2 regions of the Methylobacterium sp. E-046 genome follow, and region 1 is predicted to be linked to the other one. Evidence: predicted binding sites of a transcription regulator. Region 1 holds the regulator's gene; the other holds the start of a gene.

Region 1 (9,941 bases):
CAGGACGGCAGCCTCCAGCGTCTCCGCCGGAGCGAACAGGTCCGGGTCGGCGAGCGCTGCCGCCGCGAGCGCCCGGATCGCCGCCCCGCGGGCGCGCGGCATGTTGAGCACGCGCGCAACATCCGCCTCGACCAGCGCCGCCGGTGCCGGGAAGATGTGGGTCAACCCGCCGGCCGGCTCCGCCAGCGGCGTCCCGAAGGCCGCCACGAGCGTCCCGGCGAGTCCGATGGCAGCCGCCACCGAGACCTGCTGGCCGAGGATCGCCCGGCAGCCGGTCTCGAACGGGTCCCAGGCCCCCGGCAGTCGCAAGCCCGGTCGCGCCGCCACCAGCGGGGCCAGGACGGGATCCCGGGCAAGACAGGCCGCGATGGCGGTCGGGTCGGCGTCGCAGTCGAACAGGCTGCGCAGGCGTCCGGCAACCGTCGGGGCGTCGCCGGCCTCGATGCCGCGGAGCGCCGCGTGCAGGCAGCCGTCGCCGGGCTCCACCGTCAGGAAGCCGTGCCGGCCCGCGGCGCTGACCGTCCGCGCGTAGGTCGCGCCGCCGGGATCGACCATTTCGACGCCCGGGATCGCGCGCTTGGCCAGGAAGGCGCGGATCGCCGCCCAGTCGTAGGGCGGGCGGTAGGGGAGCCGGAGCACGGGCGCCTCCGCAAACGAGAAGGGCGGCCGCTCGGCCGCCCCGTCGGTCTTGTCCCGGGACAGGTCCCGCCTCAGCCGCGCTGGTCGACCGGCACGTAGTCGCGCTGGGCCGGGCCCACGTAGAGCTGCCGCGGACGGCCGATCTTCTGCGAGGGATCCTCGATCATCTCGGCCCACTGGGCGATCCAGCCGACCGTGCGGGCCACGGCGAACAGCACCGTGAACATGTCGGTGGGGAAGCCCATCGCCTTGAGGGTGATGCCCGAGTAGAAATCGATGTTCGGGTACAACTTCTTCTCGATGAAGTACTCGTCCTTGAGGGCGATCTGCTCCAGCTCCATGGCGACGTGGAGCAGCGGATCGTCGGTCTTGCCGAGCTCCTTCAGCACCTGGTGGGTGGTGCTCTGCATGATCCGGGCGCGCGGATCGTAGTTCTTGTAGACGCGGTGGCCGAAGCCCATCAGGCGGAACGGGTCGTTCTTGTCCTTGGCCTTGGCGACGTACTTGCTGACGTTCTCGGGCGTGCCGATCTCCATCAGCATCTTCAGCGCCGCCTCGTTGGCGCCGCCATGGGCCGGGCCCCAGAGGCAGGCGATGCCGGCCGCGATGCAGGCGAAGGGGTTGGCGCCCGAGGAGCCGGCGAGCCGCACCGTCGAGGTCGAGGCGTTCTGCTCGTGGTCGGCGTGCAGGATGAAGATCTTGTCCAGCGCCCGGGCGAAGACCGGGTTCACCTCGTATTCCTCGCAGGGCACCGCGTAGCACATGCGCAGGAAGTTCGAAGTGTAGTCGAGGTCGTTCTTCGGATACACGAAGGGCTGGCCGATCGAGTACTTGTAGGCCATCGCCGCCAGGGTCGGCATCTTGGCGATCATGCGGATCGAGGCGATCATCCGCTGGCTCTCGTCCGTGATGTCGGTCGAGTCGTGATAGAAGGCCGAGAGCGCACCCACCGAGGCGACCATCACGGCCATCGGGTGCGCGTCGCGGCGGAAGCCGGTGAAGAACCGGTTCATCTGGTCGTGCACCATGGTGTGGCGCGTGACCCGGTAGTCGAAATCGGCCTTCTGGGCCGCGGTCGGCAGGGCGCCGAACAGCATCAGGTAGCAGGTCTCGAGGAAGTCACCCTTCTCGGCGAGCTGCTCGATCGGGTAGCCGCGGTAGAGCAGCACGCCCTCGTCGCCGTCGATGTAGGTGATCTTCGATTCGCACGAGGCGGTCGAGGTGAAGCCCGGATCGAAGGTGAAGGCGCCGGTCTGGGCGTAGAGCTTGCCGATGTCGATCACGTCCGGACCGATCGTACCGGATTTCACCGGCAGTTCGATCGACTTGCCGTCCACGGTGATGGTGCTGGGTGCGCTCATGGATCGTGGACCCTTCTGTGGCGACGTGGCGGATACCGGCCTCGGGCTGCCCGAGCCGGTCCCGGGGGCCTGAGCACCCGCATTATGCTGCGGGTGCTCACAGGTATGGGTTACCCAAACGGCACTGCAGCAGCAACGGGGTCGGTGACAACCGGACCCCGACGCCAAGGGAATTCGCAACGCCGATTCCGCCAAGCGAAATCCGGGCCGCGATCCGCGGTTCCCCTGACCGGCCCGGATGGCGGCGTGCTCAGCCCTGCGGCACCTGATCACCGAGCCGCGCCAGGGTCTCGTCCCGGCCGAGCACCGCCATCACGTCGAACAGGGGCGGGGAGGTGGTGCGGCCGGTGAGCGCCGCCCGCAGGGGCTGGGCCACCTGCCCGAGCTTGCAGCCGGCCGCCTCGGCGTACTGGCGCACGGCGCCCTCGGTCGAGGCTGCGCTCCAGTCGGCCAGCGCCTCGAGCGCCGGCCGGACCCCGGCGAGGCGGGCGCGGCCCTCGTCGGAGAGGAGCGCACGGGCCTTGTCGTCGAGGGCCAGTGGACGCTGGGCATAGAGGTAATAGGCGCTGTCGAGGAGCTCGATCAGCGTCTTGGCCCGCTCCTTCAAGCCCGGCATGGCCTGGATGAGCTTGTCCTTCAGGTCGGCCGGAAGCGGCGCCGACAGGCCGCGCTCCGGTCCGACGCTCGGCAGGATGGTCTCGATCGCCGCCGCGAGGTCGGCATCGGCGCTGGTGCGGATGTAGAGGCCGTTGACGTTGGCGAGCTTGGCGAAGTCGAACCGCGCCGCCGAGCGCCCCACCGCGCCGAGATCGAAGGCCGCGATCATCTCGTCGGTGGTGAAGACCTCTTGGTCGCCGTGGCTCCAGCCGAGCCGCACGAGGTAGTTGCGCAGCGCCGCCGGCAGGTAGCCGAGATCCCGGTAGGCCTCGACGCCGAGCGCCCCGTGGCGCTTCGACAGCTTGGCCCCGTCGGCCCCGTGGATCAGCGGGATGTGGGCCATCTTCGGGACGTCCCAGCCGAGGGCGGAGAAGATCTGGGTCTGGCGCGCCGCGTTGGTGAGGTGGTCGTCGCCGCGGATGACCTGCGTGACGCCCATGTCGTGATCGTCGACCACGACGGCGAGCATGTAGGTCGGCGTCCCATCCGAGCGCAGCAGGACGAGGTCGTCGAGGTCCTTGTTGGCCCAGGTCACCCGGCCCTGGACGGCGTCCTCGACCACGGTCTCACCCTCGGTCGGCGCGCGCAGGCGGATCACCGGCTTGACCCCCGCGGGGGCCTCGGACGGGTCGCGGTCGCGCCAGCGGCCGTCGTAGCGCGGCGGGCGCCCCTCGGCGCGGGCGGTCTCCCGCATCTGCGCCAGTTCTTCGGCGGTGGCGTAGCAATGGTAGGCGCAGCCCGCGGCCAGCAGCGCCTCGGCCACAGCCCGGTGGCGCTCGGCGCGGGCGAACTGGAAGACCACGTCGCCGTCCCAGTCGAGGCCGAGCCAGGACAGGCCGTCGAGGATCGCGTCGATCGCGCCCTTGGTGGAGCGCTCGCGGTCGGTATCCTCGATGCGCAGCAGCATCCGGCCGCCGGTGTGGCGGGCATAGAGCCAGTTGAACAACGCCGTGCGGGCCCCGCCGATATGCAGGTAGCCGGTGGGCGAGGGCGCGAAGCGCGTGACGACGGCTGAGGACATCGGTCCGGTATGTTCGGGGAAGGGTCGCGGGAGGGCGGAGGAGCGGCGAGGGGGCTCGGCAGGGCGCCCGTAGCACGAAGCGTCGGCTGTAGCACGGGCCGGCGGATGCGTTAAGAATCGACCGCGGAATCGCCCGGCCGCCGATGAGAGGTCGCGCGCAGCGGGGCGGCGGCAATGCGGCGGATCGGCGCGAGGGGATCCGCCGGGAGGTCGAGCAGCGCCGGCTGTTCCCCTGGCTGGCGGTGGCCTTCGGAGCCGGCATCCTGGCCCAGTTCGTGGCGGCCGACGGCAGGCCGATCCTGGTCGCCCCCCTCGTCGGCGCGGCCCTCGCCCTGGCGCCGACCCCAGCCCTGGGCGCGCGGCCGGCCGCCCTGGCGCTGGCTTTGGGGATGGCGGCCGCGTTCCTCGGCTTCGCGGCGGCGACCTGGCGGGTCTCGCAGGTCGCCGCCCCGATCCTCCCACGGATCACCATCGGCCCGCTCGTCGGCATGGTCGAGGCCCTCGACGAGCGCGAGGTCGGAGCCCGGCTGTTGATCCGGGTGGAGAGTTTCGCCGGCCTCGCGGCGGAGGTACGGCCCGCCCGGGTGCGGGTGTCGTTCCGCAGGACACCGATCCCGCGGCCCGGGGACGTCGTGGCCGCCACGGCCCGGCTGCTGCCGCCGCCGGAAGCCGCCCGGCCGGGCGGCTACGATTTCGCCCGGGACGCCTATTTCCAGGGGATCGGCGCGGTGGGCTCGCTGGTCGGCGCGGTCTCGATCCGCGCGCCGACCGAGCCGCCGCCCCTGCACCTGCGTCTCGCCGCGATGCTGGACGACGCGCGCAACGCGCTGACCCGCCGGATCGCACAGGCCGAGGGCGGGCAGGCGGGAGCCGTGGCGGCGGCCCTGGTGACCGGCAAGCGGGGCCTGATCGGGCCTGAGACCAACGACGCGCTGCGCGCCGCCGGCATCTACCACGTCGTATCGATCTCCGGCCTGCACATGGTGCTGGCCGCCGGCGTGGTGTTCTGGCTGGTGCGGGCGGTCCTCGCCCTGGTGCCGTATTGCGCGCTGGTCTGGCCGATCAAGAAGATCGCGGCCGGCTTGGCCATGCTGGGCGTCACTGCTTACTGCGCCTTCTCGGGCTGGGACATCGCGGCCGAGCGCTCGCTGTTTATGACCCTGATCATGCTGGGCGCGATCCTGGTGGACCGGCCGGCGCTGTCGATGCGCAACCTCGCCCTCGCCGCCCTGGTCGCCCTGGCCCGGGAGCCGGAGGGTCTCCTCGGCCCGAGCTTCCAGATGTCGTTCGGGGCGGTGGCCGGGCTGATCGCCTGCGCACGGCTGATCGACGGCCGGCTGTTCGTGCGTCCCGGGGCAGGACGCATCGGGCGGCTCGTCGGCACCGGCCTCTCGGCGATCACCGGAACCCTGGCCACGACCCTGGTTGCCCAGGTCGCCACCGCGCCCTTCGCCACCTACCATTTCCAGACGATCCAGCCGTTCGGGCTGGTGGGCAACGCCCTGACGCTGCCGCTCGTCTCCCTGGTGGTGATGCCATCCGCGGTGATCGGGTGCCTCGCCTATCCCTTCGCCCTCGACCGGCCGATCTGGTGGCTGATGGGCCAGGCGGTGGGCGGCATGCTGGCGATCGCGCAGTGGATCGCCGGGTTCGAGCGCGCCACCCTCGTGCTGCCTGCCTTCGGGACAACGGCGCTGATCCTGCTGACCGCCGGTCTCCTGCTGGCGACGCTCCCGGTCTCGCGCCTGCGCTGGCTCGCCGCGCCGCCCATCCTGCTGGGCCTCTGGCTCGCGGCCCTGCCGGATCGCTACGACCTCTACGTCGACCGGCAGGGCGGCGGCGCTGCGGTGCGCGGACCGGACGGCCGCCTCGCGGCGCTGGGCAGCCCCTCGGGGTTCGTGTTGGAGCAGTGGCTGAAGGCGGACGGCGATGGGCGGCGCCCCGGCGCGCTGGCCGCCCCGACCGGCGGCGGGCATTGCGACCGGCTCGGATGCACCGCGCGCCTGCCGGACGGACGGGCGGTCGCGCTGATCCGGGACCGGCGCGCCTTCGCCGAGGATTGCCCCCGCGCCGCGGTGCTGATCACCGGCCTCACGGCGCCCCCGACCTGCACGGGCCCGTTCGTCATCGACCGAAAGATTTTGTCAGAACGCGGCGCCGTGGCCCTCAGGGCCGAGGCCGCGGGGTTCACCGCGCGCTATGCCCGCAGCCTCGACCGGGGCCTGCCGTGGCGACTGCGCCCGGATCCGCGGCCGACGCCGCAGCGGCCGATGACCGCCGCGGCGGACAGCAGCCGCGCGGATGACTCTGTCGCGCCCACCGACGCTGACCGGGCGGGCGCCGGAAGCGGGCCCGGCGACGCGCCGGCCGCGCCGCTTCAGTAGCGGCGGACGAGACTCACGAGACGGCCCTGGATCTGGACCCGATCCGGCCCGAGGACTCGGGTCTCGTAGGCCGGATTGGCAGCCTCGAGCGCGATGGAGGAGCCGCGGCGGCGCAGGCGCTTGAGGGTCGCCTCCTCGTCGTCGATCAGGGCCACGATGATGTCGCCGGTATTGGCGGTGTCCTGCTTGCGGATCACCACCAGATCGCCGTCGAGGATGCCGGCCTCGACCATCGAGTCGCCGCGCACCTCCAGGGCATAGTGTTCGCCGCCGGCCAGGAAGTCCGGCGACAGGGTGATGGCGTGGCTCTGGTTCTGGATCGCCGAGACCGGCGTACCGGCCGCGATCCGGCCCATGACGGGGATCGAGATGGCCCGGCCGGATTCGTCGATCATCCGGGCATTGGCGGGGAGCGGCGCCTGCTTGGACTTGCCGCCTTCCACCACGCTCGGGGTGAAGCGGCGCGGCTCGGCGGCGGGGGGCTGGACCGGAGCCGCCTGGGTCAGGCTCTCGGGAATGCGGATCACCTCGATGGCCCGCGCCCGATTCGGGAGGCGCCGGAGGAAGCCACGCTCCTCCAAGGCGGTGATCAGCCGGTGGATGCCCGACTTCGACTTCAGGTCGAGGGCGTACTTCATCTCGTCGAAGGACGGCGGGACGCCGCATTCCTGCATGCGGTTCTGGATGAAGCGCAGGAGGTCCAGCTGCTTGCGCGTGAGCATTGATGGGGCCTCGCGGCTTGTGGACCGCCTCGTGGCGGTCTCGGAAACAAATCACGAACACGTTAAACGTTCCGCAAGTGTTCCGCAAGAGAGTTATGGCCACGCTCGCGTCGCCGCGGGCGCATCCGGGCCAGAAACGCATTGACGGCGCAAGCGGAGCCGTTTCAATGCACACCGCCGCCCGCCGGAGGGGAAGAAGCCGGGGCGCGGCCGGGATCAGGCTGGGATGACGAGGATGCGACGACCCGCAGCTCTGCTGCCCCTCGGCCTGATCGCCCTAGGTCTTGCGCTCGCAGGGTGCACCACCGGGTTCTCCTACATCTCGCGGAACTACGTCGCGCTGACCCCTCAGGTGGTGACGATCGGCTGCAAGGAACCCTACGAGGTCTACGACAACCGGCAACTGCGCCGGATGCTGATCGTCTCGAACACCCTGCGCGAGTATGCCGGCTGCAACCTGAGTGAGGCGCGGATCGACCCCGAGCCGGGAGCGACCCGGGTGACGCGCTTCCGCACCGCCGCCCGCGCCTATCTCGACGAGACCGTGCGGGAGGAGTGCCGGATCACCGGCGAGACCGTGTTCGACGCGCTGAAGTCCGAATTCGCCTACGCGTGCGACGGGCCGGTCGAGAAGCGCGGCACGGTGGTCCCGCGGTTGCCGGGCCGCAATCCGGGCCTGATCCAGCGCTGATCCGGCTCAGGTCCCCGGTTTCGGAAAGGTGCGCTCGGCCGCGTCGCCAGCCGCCGCCAGCAGGGCCCGGGCGAAGGCGCGGGCCTCGGCCCGGTCCAGGATGATCGCGGCGGTGACGGGGCCGCCCCCGAGATCGGACAGCGCGAGTTCCAGGCGCACCCCGTCGGGCACGGCGCTCGCCTGCAGACTCCAGCCACCGCCCCGATCCGCGCTCTCCGCCATGGCCCTCTCCTCCCGCACGTTCCGGGAAAACGCCGCAGCCGCGCGCCGGAACTGCCCGCACCCGGGACTGTTCCCGAGCCGTGCCCAGCGCTTCCCTGCCTCGCCTGTCCGCGTTCCTCAAGGCCGCCGGCCCTGGACTGGTGGTGATGCTCGCCGATACGGATGTCGGGAGCCTGATCACCGCGGCCCAGAGCGGCGCGCGCTGGGGCTACTCGCTGTTGCTCCTCCAGATCCTGCTGGTGCCGATCCTCTACGTCGTCCAGGAACTGACGGTCCGGCTGGGGACCGCTACCGGCCGCGGCCACGGAGAGCTGATCCGGGCGCATTACGGTCCGGCCTGGGCCTGGATCTCCTACGGCGGCCTCGTGGTCGCCGGGGTCGGCGCCATCGTCACGGAATTCTCCGGCATCGCCGGGATCGGCGACCTGTTCGGCGTGCCGCGCCTCGTCAGCCTGGGGCTGCCGGCCGCTCTGCTGCTCGGTCTGGTGTTCACCGGGAGCTACCGGCGCGTCGAGGCGGTGGCGATCGCGGTGGGCCTGTTCGAACTGGTCTTCATCGGCCTCGCCGTCGCGGCACGGCCGGACGCGGGGGAGATCGTCGCCTCCTTCGGGCACATGCCGCTGGGCGACGGGCGGTACCGGGTGCTGATCGCCGCCAATATCGGCGCGGTGATCATGCCGTGGATGATCTTCTACCAGCAATCGGCGATCGTCGACAAAGGCCTCGGATGGGCGCACGCCAGGCGCCTGCGGCTCGACACCCTCGCGGGCGCGGTGATCTCGCAAGGCGTGATGGGGGCGATCCTGATCGCGGCCGCGGCCACGATCGGCAAGGCCGGGCGGGGCAGCGAGGCCGGTCTGGAGACGGTCGGCGACCTCGCGGGGGCCTTCACGCCGGCGCTGGGTCCGTGGCTTGGACAGGTGGTGTTCGGGGTGGGCATCATCGCGGCCGCCTTCGTGGCGCTGAACGTCGTGGCCCTGGCGCTGGCCTGGGGCTTCGGCGACGTGACCGGCAAGCCCCATTCCCTGGAGCAGTCCCCCCGGGAGGCGCCGGCCTTCTATGGCGCCTTCGCGCTCGTGGTCGCCGCGGGGGCGGTCGCCGTCCAGCTCGTGCCGAATCTCGTGGCGCTCAACATCGCCGTAGAGGTGATGAACGCGCTGCTCCTGCCGCTGGCGCTCGGCCTGCTGATCCTGCTGGCCACCCGCGCCCTGCCGGAGGGGCAACGCGTGGACGGGGCCTACAAGTGGGTGGTCTACACCATCTCCGGGGTGACCGTCGCGTTCGCGCTGGTCGGCGTGCTCGACGGGATCGGCCTGCTCTGAGCCGATTGACGCGGACGGCGCGATGATGTCTCCCGCGGGCTCCGATCAGGTGGAGTTCGAACATGCAAGAGATCTGGTTCCGCACGGGCGAAGCCACGGTGCTGGCGGCGGAGGGCCAGTACACCGACGCGATGCCGGAGGTGCTGATCGGCTCGGTGCGCGGGCCCGTGGGCCAGGCCTTCGCGTCGATGATGGGGCAGGTGCAGGGCCACACCCGGATGTTCGTGGTGCGCGACCTCAATCAGCTGGTGCGCCCGGCCACGATGATGACCACCAAGGCCACCATCCACACGGCCGAGTACGTCGAACTGCTCGGCGGCGTGGTCCAGGCGGCCACCGGCGATGCGATCGTCGATTGCATCATCGAGGGCGTGCTGCCGCGGGACGGGCTCGACGAGCTCTGCATGATCATCATGATCTGGCTCGACCCGCGCTGCGCCGAGGACGACAGCCTCGACCAGAAGGACCTCTACCGGACCAACTACGAGGCGACGAAGCTCGCCATCGCCCGCGCCCTCAAGGGCGAGCCGACCGTGGACGAGCTGATCGCCAACCGGAAGACCGTGAAGCACTACGCGCTCGAGGACGTGATCGAGTATTGAACGGCGCGCCGCGGCGCTCGGCGGGGGACGCCGCCCCGTCGTCGCGCGCGGCGATGCGGGACGGCGACGATCGGCGTGGGCCGTCCAGGCCGCGTCGACGGGCCCGCCGGTCGGGCGCCTAGCCCGGCGGAATCCGGCCCACCGAGCACAGGGTGCGCATCGTGGTGCTGCCCGGGTCCGTGTAGCAGGAGGCCGACCAGCCGTTCTGCTGGATGAACGACTTGCGCCGCTCCGACAGCGAGGTCCGGTAGGCGTTCGCGATGATCGGCTCGACGGTCGCGGCGGCCTCGCCGGTCAGGATCTCGGAGGCCATCGAGAGG
Region 2 (9,941 bases), on a different contig from region 1:
CGTCGTCGTGGGCAGCGGGTTGGTCTGCGCCGGCGACGGCGCCGTGGACGGCGGCGGGGCGGCCTGTTGTTGCGCGGCGACTGGATTGCCGGACGCGAGCACGAGTGCAGCCGAGAGGGCGACGAACGGGCGAAGGCGGATCACGTAGGGCGCTCCGGTCGAGGCCAGCGGATGATCGCGCGGGCTCTCGTGGCCTAACCTAGTGGCGAACCGCACGGCCCGCGAGACCACCGCGGACGAGAGCTGCGGGTGCGGCGCATCTGCCACGCCGCAGGCTCCCCTCGCGCGCAGCGGCGGGTTTTGCCATATAGCCGGCCGATCCTTCCAAGCCGCGGGACCGCATGAGCGCACTCGCCCACAGACGCTTCCTGAAGATGCACGGCGCCGGCAACGCGATCGTGGTGCTGGACCTGCGCGGCTCCGCCGAGCGGGTGCGGCCCGCGGAGGCGCGGGCCATCGCGCGGGATCCCGGCTCCGCCTTCGACCAGCTGATGGTCCTGCACGATCCCGTGAGCCCGGGCACGGACGCGTTCATGCGGATCTACAACACCGACGGCTCGGAATCGGGCGCCTGCGGCAACGGCACCCGCTGCGTCGCCTACGCGATGCTCGACGATCCGGCCATGGCCCGCCCGGCCGAGGGCGGGCGGCTTGCCCTGGAGACCGAAGCGGGCGTGCTCGGCGTGCGCCGCGTCTCGGAGCGGGCCTTCACGGTCGATATGGGCCGCCCGCGGCTCGCCTGGGACGAGATCCCCCTGGCGGAGCCGTTCCCCGATACCCGGCGGATCGAGCTGCAGATCGGCCCGATCGACGATCCGACCCTGCACTCGCCGGGCGTCGTGAATATGGGCAACCCGCACGCGGTGTTCTTCGTGGAGCGGGATCCGGACAGCTTCGATCTCGCCCGGATCGGCCCGATGCTGGAGAACCACCCGCTCTTTCCGGAGCGCGCCAACATCTCGGTGGCGCAGGTGACGGGGCGCGAGACCATCACCCTCCGCGTCTGGGAACGGGGCGCCGGGCTGACGCTCGCCTGCGGCACCGCCGCCTGCGCCACCGTGGTGGCCGCCGCGCGGCTGCGGATGATCGGCCGGCAGGCCGCCGTCGCGCTGCCCGGCGGCGAGTTGTTCGTCGAGTGGCGCGCCGACGACCACGTGCTGATGACCGGTCCGGTCGCCCTCGTCGCCGAGGGCACCCTGGCGCCGGAGCTGTTCACCGGCACCGCCTGATGGCGGTCGAGACCCTGACGTTCGGGTGCCGGCTGAACATCGTCGAGTCCGAGGCCCTGCGGGCCCATGCGGCGGCGGATGGGCGGGACCGGGTGGTGGTGAACACCTGCGCGGTGACGGCCGAGGCCGGGCGGCAGGCCCGCAAGGCGATCCGGCGGGTCGCGCGCGAGCGCCCCGGCGCCGAGATCGTCGTCACCGGCTGCGGCGCCGAGGTCGAGACGGCGGCCTACGCGGCCATGCCCGAGGTGGCGCGCCTCGTCGGCAACGCCGAGAAGCTGCGGCCGGAGGGCTGGTCGTCGGCCGCGACCGGGCCGGGCGCCGTGATGGCGGCACGTCGGGCCGATCCGACGCGGATCGGGGCCGTGGCCGGGCACACCCGGGCCTTCGTGCCCGTGCAGAACGGCTGCGACCACCGCTGCACCTTCTGCGTCATCCCGTTCGGCCGCGGCGTCTCCCGCTCGGTGCCGGCTTCCGACGTGATCGCGCAGATCGAGACCCTCGTGGCGCAGGGCGGGCGCGAGGTGGTCCTCACCGGCGTGGACCTCACGGCCTATGGCCGGGATCTCGCCGGGCCGCCCCTGTCTCTCGGCGGCCTCGTGCGGGCGATCCTCCGGGCGGTGCCTGGCCTTCCGCGCCTGCGCCTGTCCTCCATCGATTCCGTCGAGGCCGACGATGCGCTGCTGGCCGCCATCGCCGAGGAGCCGCGGCTGATGCCGCACCTGCACCTGTCCCTCCAGGCGGGCGACGACCTGATCCTGAAGCGCATGAAGCGCCGGCACCTGCGCGCCGACGCGATCCGCTTCTGCGAGATCGTGCGGCGGCTGCGGCCCGACATGGTCTTCGGCGCCGACCTGATCGCGGGTTTCCCGACCGAGACCGAGGCGCAGTTCGGCCGCTCCCTCGATCTCGTGGCGGAATGCGGCCTGACGCACCTGCACGTCTTCCCGTATTCCCCGCGCCCCGGGACGCCCGCCGCACGCATGCCGCCGGTGGCCCCCGAGGCGATCCGCGCGCGGGCGGCGCGCCTGCGCACAGCCGGCGCCGACGCCCTGCGGCGGCACCTCGACGCGCAGGTCGGCCGACGGCTGACGGTGCTGGCGGAGCGCGGCGGCATCGGGCGGAGCGCGGATTTCACCGCGGTCCGCCTGGCGGGCGCGGTCGCGGCGGGGACGTTCCACGACGTCGGCATCGCCGGCCACGACGGCGCGCGGCTCATCGGCGCCTAGCGCCCCCGGGGGCGACGCGGTTCTCCGGTCCGCGATCCCGGGAAGGGCGCCCCGGAGGCCCGCTTTGCGCTCCGGCAGCTCAAAACGTGGGGCTGGGCCGGCAACGGTCGGGAGCCCCGCCTCCGAGCCACGTCGCCCGCGATTGCGGACCCGGGGAATGCGGGGACGCCCGGCTCGAGCGCGGTTGTCGATCAGCCGCTCGGGATCCCGTGCGGGTCTCGGGCTTCGCCCCTCGCGTCGCCGCGCGCCGGACGACGCCGAGGCTCACGCCGGCATCGTCGCGACGGCCTGCGCGATGTGCGGCGGCGGCGGCGCCGTCACCGTGATCGCGTCGCGCTTCGGGTAGAGCGGGATCGACAAGGTCCGCGCGTGCAGGTGCAGGGCGCTGCCGCGGGGCGCCCCGCCGTAGATCGCGTCGCCGAGGATCGGCCAGCCGGAGGCGGCGCAGTGGACCCGGAGCTGGTGGGTGCGGCCGGTGACCGGCTTCAGCTCCAGCCAGGTCCGACCGTCGGCGCGGCCGAGCACCCGCCAATGCGTCAGGGACGGGTCGCCCGCCGGATCGGCCTTCATCCACCACGAGCGCGGATCGTCCGAGCGCCGGGCCAGCGGCAGGTCGATCCGGCCGGACTCCTCGGCCGGGCCGCCCGCCACGAGGGCCCAGTAGGTCTTGTCGACGGCGCTGCCGGAGAACAGCTTGCCGAGACGCGCCAGGGCCTTGGCGTGGCGGCCGAGCGCGAGGCAGCCGGAGGTGTCGCGGTCGAGCCGGTGCGCCGCCTCCGGCCGGCGCGGCAGGCCGAAGCGGAGCGCGTCGAGGTGGTCGGTGAGCGTCTCGCCACCGCGCGGGCCGGGATGGACCGGCAAACCCGGCGGCTTGTCGATGACGAGCAGCAGGGCATCGCGGTAGAGGAGGCGCGCGCCTATGTCGAAGGCGTTGGACATCCGGATCGGCTAGAGGGTCGGTGTCGGCGGGGCAAGGTGGGGCGAGGACGCGAAGTCATGGCGAGCGAGGAGAAGCCCGGCTGGTTCGGACGCCTGTTCGGGCGCAAAGGCCAGCCTGCGCCCGAGGACCAGACCGAGGATCAGTCCGAAGACAAGCCCGAGGCCGAACTGCCGCCGGAGGCGGCCTCGCCTTCGGAGGGCGAGCCTGATTTCGCCACCGCCGCGGAGGACGTGGCGCACGTCCCGCTGCCGCCGGAGGATGCCGGGGGGCCCGTCCCGGACGCGATCGAGGGCGCGGATCTGCTGCCCATCCCGGGCGAGCCCGAGCGTCCGCCGACCGGCACCGCCGGCGACGATCCCGCGCACGGCGCCGACCCGGTCGATACCGGGGACGCCAACCGGGAGCCGGTGGTCGAGGCCACGCCCGCCATCGATCCGGACTTCCAGCCCGACACCCAGCCCGATATCCAGCCCATCGACAGCGCCGCGGCCCTCGCCCACGACGCGGGCGCCGGGCCGGACCGCGAGCCGGAGGCCAAGGGCTGGTGGGGCCGTCTCACCTCGGGGATGAAGCGGACCTCGTCGGCTCTGTCCGACCGCGTCACCGGCCTGTTCACCAAGCGCAAGCTCGACGCCACAACCCTCGAGGATCTGGAGGATGCGCTGATCCAGGCCGATTTCGGCCTGGAAACCGCCATGCGGGTCTCGGAAGCCGTCGGCAAGGGCCGCTACGAGAAGGGCATCTCCCCGGACGAGGTGCGGGCGATCCTGGCCGCGGAGGTCGAGCGGGCGCTGGAGCCCGTGGCGGTGCCGCTGTCGATCGACGCCGCCAAGAAGCCGTTCGTGATCCTGACGGTCGGCGTCAACGGCGCCGGCAAGACCACGACGCTCGGCAAGCTCGCCTCGAAGTTGCGGGCGGAGGGGCGCACCGTGATGCTGGCGGCGGGCGATACGTTCCGGGCGGCGGCGATCGACCAGCTCAAGGTCTGGGGCGCGCGCACCGGCACGCCGGTGATCAGCGGCGCGCAGGGTGCCGACGCGGCGGGCCTCGCCTTCGACGCCCTCAAGCAGGCCTCCGCCGCCGGGACCGACGTGCTGCTGATCGACACGGCGGGCCGCCTCCAGAACAAGGCCGGCCTGATGGACGAGCTGGAGAAGATCGTCCGCGTGCTGCGCAAGCAGGATCCCGAGGCGCCGCACGCGACCCTCCTCGTCCTCGACGCCACGGTCGGCCAGAACGCCCTCTCGCAGGTGGAGCTGTTCTCGCAGGCCGCACCCGTCTCCGGGCTGGTGATGACCAAGCTCGACGGCACCGCCCGGGGCGGCATCTTGGTGGCGCTGGCCGCGAAGTTCGGCCTGCCGGTGCATTTCATCGGCGTCGGCGAGGGGGTGGAGGATCTGGAACCCTTCGCGGCAAGGGACTTCGCCCGGGCGATCGCCGGGCTGGAGAAGGATTAGGCGGCGCGCATCCCGCCGGCCCGGCGGCGGGCCTCTGCGGCGATCTGCGCGCGGGCGTGGTCGACGGGGATACCCCGTGCCACGACCCGGCCGTCGCGCGCGACGCCGTCGTCCGGAACGCGCGGGGCACCGCTGGCGCGGGCCCGATCGGTCTCTGCCGTCGCTGATCCGGCGCCGGCTGCGGGGCGTTCGCCGCGAGGTCGGCCGGGGGCACCCCGATCTCGGCATTCTCCATCACGATGGACATCGCGCGCTCCGCGTTACACACACCCCCGCAAATCCCGTTCGACGCTCCCAGTTTACCGTGAGCGCCGCAGCCGAGCCGACCGAGCGTATGCAGATCGAATCCGTCCCCCCGCAGCGCCACCTGCCGCCCCTCGTGAAGCTGGCGCTGGAACTCGGCCCGCTGGTGCTGTTCTTCCTGGGCAACGCCTATTCCGAGCGCTTCGGTGTGGCACCCGACCAGAAGCTGTTCGTGGCGACCGGCGTGTTCATCGCGGCGACCGTGGTGGCCTTGACGATCCACTACGTGATGGTCCGGCGTTTGCCGATCATGCCCCTGGTGTCCGGCGTGGTGGTGGTGGTGTTCGGCGGCCTCACGCTGGCCCTGCAGGACAAGACCTTCATCATGGTCAAGCCGACCATCGTGAATTCGCTGTTCGGCACCGTACTGCTGGGCGGCCTCCTGTTCGGGCGCTCGCTGCTGTCGGTGGTGCTCGACTCGATGTTCAGCCTCACCGAAGAGGGCTGGCGCAAGCTCACCTTCCGCTGGGGCGTGTTCTTCTTCGTCCTGGCCGCCCTCAACGAGGTCGTGTGGCGGACGCAGACGGAGGATTTTTGGGTCAACTTCAAGGTGTTCGGCATCATGCCGATCACCGTGCTGTTCGCGCTGGCGCAGACGCCGCTCCTCACGCGCTACGAGCGCAAGACCCCGCAGCCGGAGGCGTAGCGCGCCCTGCCGGGGGCGTAGCGGCCCCTGCCGGAGGCTTGGCACCCGGGCCGGAGGCTTGGCCTTCCCTGCCGGGCGCGCCGCGGCTACTGCGCCGCCGCGACCTTCCCGGCGGCGCGGATGCGGGCGAGGACGCTCGCGAAATTCTCCGGCGTGAGGATGCCGACGAGCTTGTCGCGGATCACGCCGTCCGGCCCAATGATGAAGGTTTCGGGCACGCCGTAGACGCCGAAATCGATCGCCGCGCGCCCGCTCGCGTCGGCCCCCACGGCGCTGAACGGCACGCCGTGCCGGGCGAGGAAGCGCTGACCCGCCTCGGGACTCGGTTCCTTGTAGTCGATGCCGACCAGCCGGATGCCGGGCTCCTTCGCCAGCCGCATCAGCATCGGATGCTCCACCTGACAGGGGGCGCACCAGGAGGCGAACACGTTGACCACCGTGATGTGGCCCTTCAGGTCGCCGCTCGACAGGCCTGGAACGGGGGCGCCCGCGGCTGTCAGTCCCGGGACGGCGGGGAGCGCGAAGCTCGGGGCCGGCTTGCCGATCATCGCCGAGGGCAGGGCCGCCGGATCGGCCCCCGAGCGCAGGCGCAGGAACATCACGGCCGCGAGCGCCGCGAAGGCGAGGACGGGCACGATCAGCAGGAGCGATCGGCGGACCGGAGGCGGCGAGTCCGTGGCGTCGTCGAAAGGTGCGTTCATCGCCGCTCCTCCCCGAAGCCCCGCAGGGCGCGGAGCTGCGCCCGCCGGTCGCGCAGGGCGTTGCCGACGAGCGCGATCATCACCAGCGCGCTGAACGCGTAGGCGGCCAGGATGAAGCCGCCGTGGGAGCCCAGATCCATCGCGGCGCTCCTAGACCGGTTGGCCGACCGGCATCGCGGCCGGCGTCGGGGTGATGCGGGGCTGGGTGCGGTCGAGGCGCTCGGCCTCGCGGATCGTCAGCGTCCGCACCCGGCGCCGCATGATCTCGGTGCGCATCGCGTAGAGATGCAGGGTCGACCCCCCGAGGGTCGCGGCGCCGATCATGATCAGCAGCGGGTAGAGCATCGACGGATCGATCGTCGAGCCGCCCATCCGCAGGATCGAGGCCGGCTGGTGGAGGGTGGACCACCAGTTCACCGAGAACTTGATGATCGGCAGGTTCACGGCGCCGACGAGGGTCAGGATTGCCACCGCGCGGGCGGCTCGGTTGGGATCCTCGATGGTCCGCCACAGCGCGATGATGCCGCAGTAGATCAGCAGCAGGATCAGCATCGAGGTCAGCCGCGCATCCCAGACCCAGTAGGTCCCCCACATGGGCTTGCCCCAGAGGGAACCGGTGACGAGGCAGATCAGCGTGAACGCCGCCCCGATCGGCGCCGCGGCCCGTTGGGCGACATCGGCCAGGGGATGGCGCCAGACCAGGGTGCCGATCGCCGAGAGGCTCATGGCTCCGTAGAAGAAGACCCCGAGCCACGCTGCAGGGACATGGATGTACATGATCCGGACGGTCTCGCCCTGCTGGTAGTCGGGCGGGACCGCGAAGAAGGTCAGGTAGAGGCCGATCCCCAGGCCCGCCAGCGACAGGGCGGCGAGCCAGGGCACGAGCGCGCCCGACCACCGCATGAAGTGGCTCGGGTTCGACAGGCGGGTCCAGAGGGAAGGGGTCATCGCGACTGCGGTCTCGGACATCGTGACCGTGGGTCTACCTTAGGGTGCGGTGCAGCAACAATGCGGGCCATGCGCGCGCCCGATCAGGAGCCCGCGAGGACGCGACGCCGCATCCGCAAGGCGGTCCGCCCCTTGCGAAGGGTACGCCGATCGCGCATATAGATACGAACAAAAAGAGAACAAAAGAGCGTCGCCCGAGAAAGTTGTGGACGACGCGGCCCTCTCCCGCCGGAACGAGCCCCGCATGCGAACCGCCGACAAGCAGATCGCCGACATCCTCGTCCGCTACGGCGAACCCTTCGGGGGCAACGTCTGGCGCGTCCAGGGCACGGCCGTGATCTACCACAAGACCCTGGAGCGCATCGCCGCACAGGCGGGGATCGTGTTCGAGCCGCCGACCGTCATCCGCGCCGAGCGCGACGAGGCGGTGATCCTGGTGACCGGTCGCCTGCCCGGCGCGAAGCCCGGGACCGAGCGGGTCGAGTGGTCGATGGGCGAGGCGCTGGTCAACGTGAACTACCGCGTCTCGGGCAAGCAGGCGGCCTACGTCTACGCCATGGCCGAGAAGCGGGGGAAGGACCGGGTCATCCTCAAGCTGATCGAATTGCACGGTCTCGTCTATTCGGAGGAGGAGGCCGACGAGTTCCGGGCGCACCAGCCCGCCGTCCGGGCCGTCGACGAGGATTTCGAGGAGCCCGCCGCCTTCGACGAGGTCACCGAGGCCGAAGGCGATCTCAAGCGCCGCATCGACGAAGCCGAGACGATCAACGCGGTCACCGACCTGATGCTGGACGGCGCCACCCAGGCCATCCTGGCGACGATGCCGTCCGGCACCCGCGACGAGGTCCGTGACTACGCCAAGGCGCGCCTCGTCGCGCTCGGCTGGCCGAAGCGCGGCCGCCGCAGCGCGGCCTGATCCCCACAGCACCGCATTCCGCAACCGCAGGAGACCGCCATGCATCGCGCGACGAGCAGCCGCCGCACCCTGAAGGCCCGCCGGGAGGTCCGGCGGAACTGGAGCATCGAGACGCTGTCGTACAGCCCGACCCGGATCGTCCGCCTGGGCTCGGAGAAGGTCGCGATCCTGTTCCCGCCGGTCGAGCCCGGTTCGGCGTGGCAGCTCTACCCCCACCCCGACACGTTCCCGGGGCTCAACTTCGACGGCCTGCCGGAGCCGCTGCGCCCCGAATTCCTCGCCTTCCCGGACCTGCCGGAGGTCGAGCGGTTCCTGGGCATCCGCGAGGAGGAGCCCGCCGCCCTCGCGGCGTGAGGCCTCCCCTCAGGGCGGAGGCCAGGGCGCGCCGGTATGGAGCGCCCGGGCCTCCGGGGTGAATCCGCCGTGGGGGTCGTGCAACACGAGTGGCGGGCACAGGCTCGCCGCCGCGCGGCTGCCCCGGATCGCGGTGATCAGCACGCGGATCGCCGGGGCGTCGGCGCGGGCATGGACCGGCCGGATCGCCAGCCCGCCGTAACGCCCCCTGAGGGCCTCCAGGCAGGCCGGCAGCGCATCGGCCCTGTGGACGAGCCCGAGGCGGCCGCCGGGCCGCAGGATCGCCGTGCAGGCGCGGATCCACGTCTCCAGGCAGCCCTCCGCGAAGGTGTGGGCGGACGCCCGTCCCGGATGGGGCGAGGCGCGGTGCGATTCGGCCGTGAAGTATGGAGGGTTCGTCAGCACCGCATCGAAACTGTCCGGCTGGAGCCCGGCGGCGCGGCGATCCGCCGCCGCTGCGAGAACGTCGGCCACGATGACCGGCGCGTCGATGCCGTTCAGCGCGGCGTTGATCCGGGCCAGCTCGGCCAGGGCGGGATCGCGCTCGATCAGGGTCGGTCGAAGCCCCGGCGTCAGTCCCGCGCAGGCGAGCCCCACGGCACCCGTACCGGCGCCGACGTCGCAGAGCCGATCCTGCGCGCGCAGCGTCATCAGCCGCGCGAGCAGAACTGCATCCGTCCCGGCACGATGCGCCCCCCGGGACGGCTGGTGCAGGCGCAGCAACCCGCCCAGGAAGGCGTCCGGCTCCGTCGTCACGGCTGACGCAGTTCGTGGGCGATCCCGGCATCGCCGAGGAGGCGCCGCGCCTGGGCCTCGTGATCGCGCGGCACCAGAAGCCGCTGTCCGAACGCGCCGATCGAGCCCTCCAGCAGGCTCATGTGACTGTCCGCCACCAGCACCGGGATCTCGGCCGCCTCCAGAATAGAGCGCGCGAACCCGATCAACACGAGATCGTTGGCCCGGATCAACTCGATCATCGCGCGTCCTCGATCATCATCGTGTAGATCGGCGGTTTCGTCGCGGAAGACCCGCGCTGCCGGTATCCCATATCGGCTGGGCGACGATGTTGCGGCGCCGCGGGGCGCGTGCGAAGGGATCGGCGGCCCCGCGACGGGCGACCGCTCTGGAGGTCACGGATTTTGGGTATGGCCCTCTCCATCGAGAACCCGAAGCCTGAGGCCGAGGCGGGGCTGAACGACCTCGTCGCGCTGGTGGCCGACG

What was found. Region 1 encodes LexA, which represses DNA repair genes until DNA is damaged. Its sites were predicted from a motif close to TGTTCNNNNTGTGTTCNG; they were not measured.
Region 2: MKK82_RS21710 (trna delta -isopentenylpyrophosphate transferase) is a predicted target of LexA. The motif match lies at 7,615-7,632, and genes of this name have one in related genera.

The regions. Positions count from the first base shown of each region.
Region 1 covers NZ_JAKSYP010000290.1:246,557-256,497, forward strand. The annotation lists gene MKK82_RS32770 (DNA-3-methyladenine glycosylase family protein) at 1-639, opposite strand, end outside; gene gltA (citrate synthase) at 711-2,000, opposite strand; gene gltX (glutamate--tRNA ligase) at 2,251-3,678, opposite strand; gene MKK82_RS32785 (ComEC/Rec2 family competence protein) at 3,822-6,062, shown strand; gene lexA (transcriptional repressor LexA) at 6,056-6,784, opposite strand; gene MKK82_RS32795 (hypothetical protein) at 7,020-7,475, shown strand; gene MKK82_RS32800 (hypothetical protein) at 7,482-7,697, opposite strand; gene MKK82_RS32805 (NRAMP family divalent metal transporter) at 7,778-9,019, shown strand; gene fae (formaldehyde-activating enzyme) at 9,082-9,621, shown strand; gene MKK82_RS32815 (hypothetical protein) at 9,740-9,941, opposite strand, start outside.
Region 2 covers NZ_JAKSYP010000211.1:63,826-73,766, reverse strand. The annotation lists gene MKK82_RS21755 (GyrI-like domain-containing protein) at 1-144, opposite strand, end outside; gene dapF (diaminopimelate epimerase) at 342-1,229, shown strand; gene mtaB (tRNA (N(6)-L-threonylcarbamoyladenosine(37)-C(2))-methylthiotransferase MtaB) at 1,229-2,455, shown strand; gene MKK82_RS21740 (RluA family pseudouridine synthase) at 2,720-3,394, opposite strand; gene ftsY (signal recognition particle-docking protein FtsY) at 3,452-4,852, shown strand; gene MKK82_RS21730 (septation protein A) at 5,187-5,801, shown strand; gene MKK82_RS21725 (DsbE family thiol:disulfide interchange protein) at 5,888-6,502, opposite strand; gene ccmD (heme exporter protein CcmD) at 6,499-6,642, opposite strand; gene MKK82_RS21715 (heme ABC transporter permease) at 6,653-7,450, opposite strand; gene MKK82_RS21710 (trna delta -isopentenylpyrophosphate transferase) at 7,695-8,366, shown strand; gene MKK82_RS21705 (hypothetical protein) at 8,406-8,720, shown strand; gene MKK82_RS21700 (tRNA1(Val) (adenine(37)-N6)-methyltransferase) at 8,730-9,476, opposite strand; gene MKK82_RS21695 (DUF2007 domain-containing protein) at 9,473-9,697, opposite strand; gene MKK82_RS21690 (polyprenyl synthetase family protein) at 9,866-9,941, shown strand, end outside.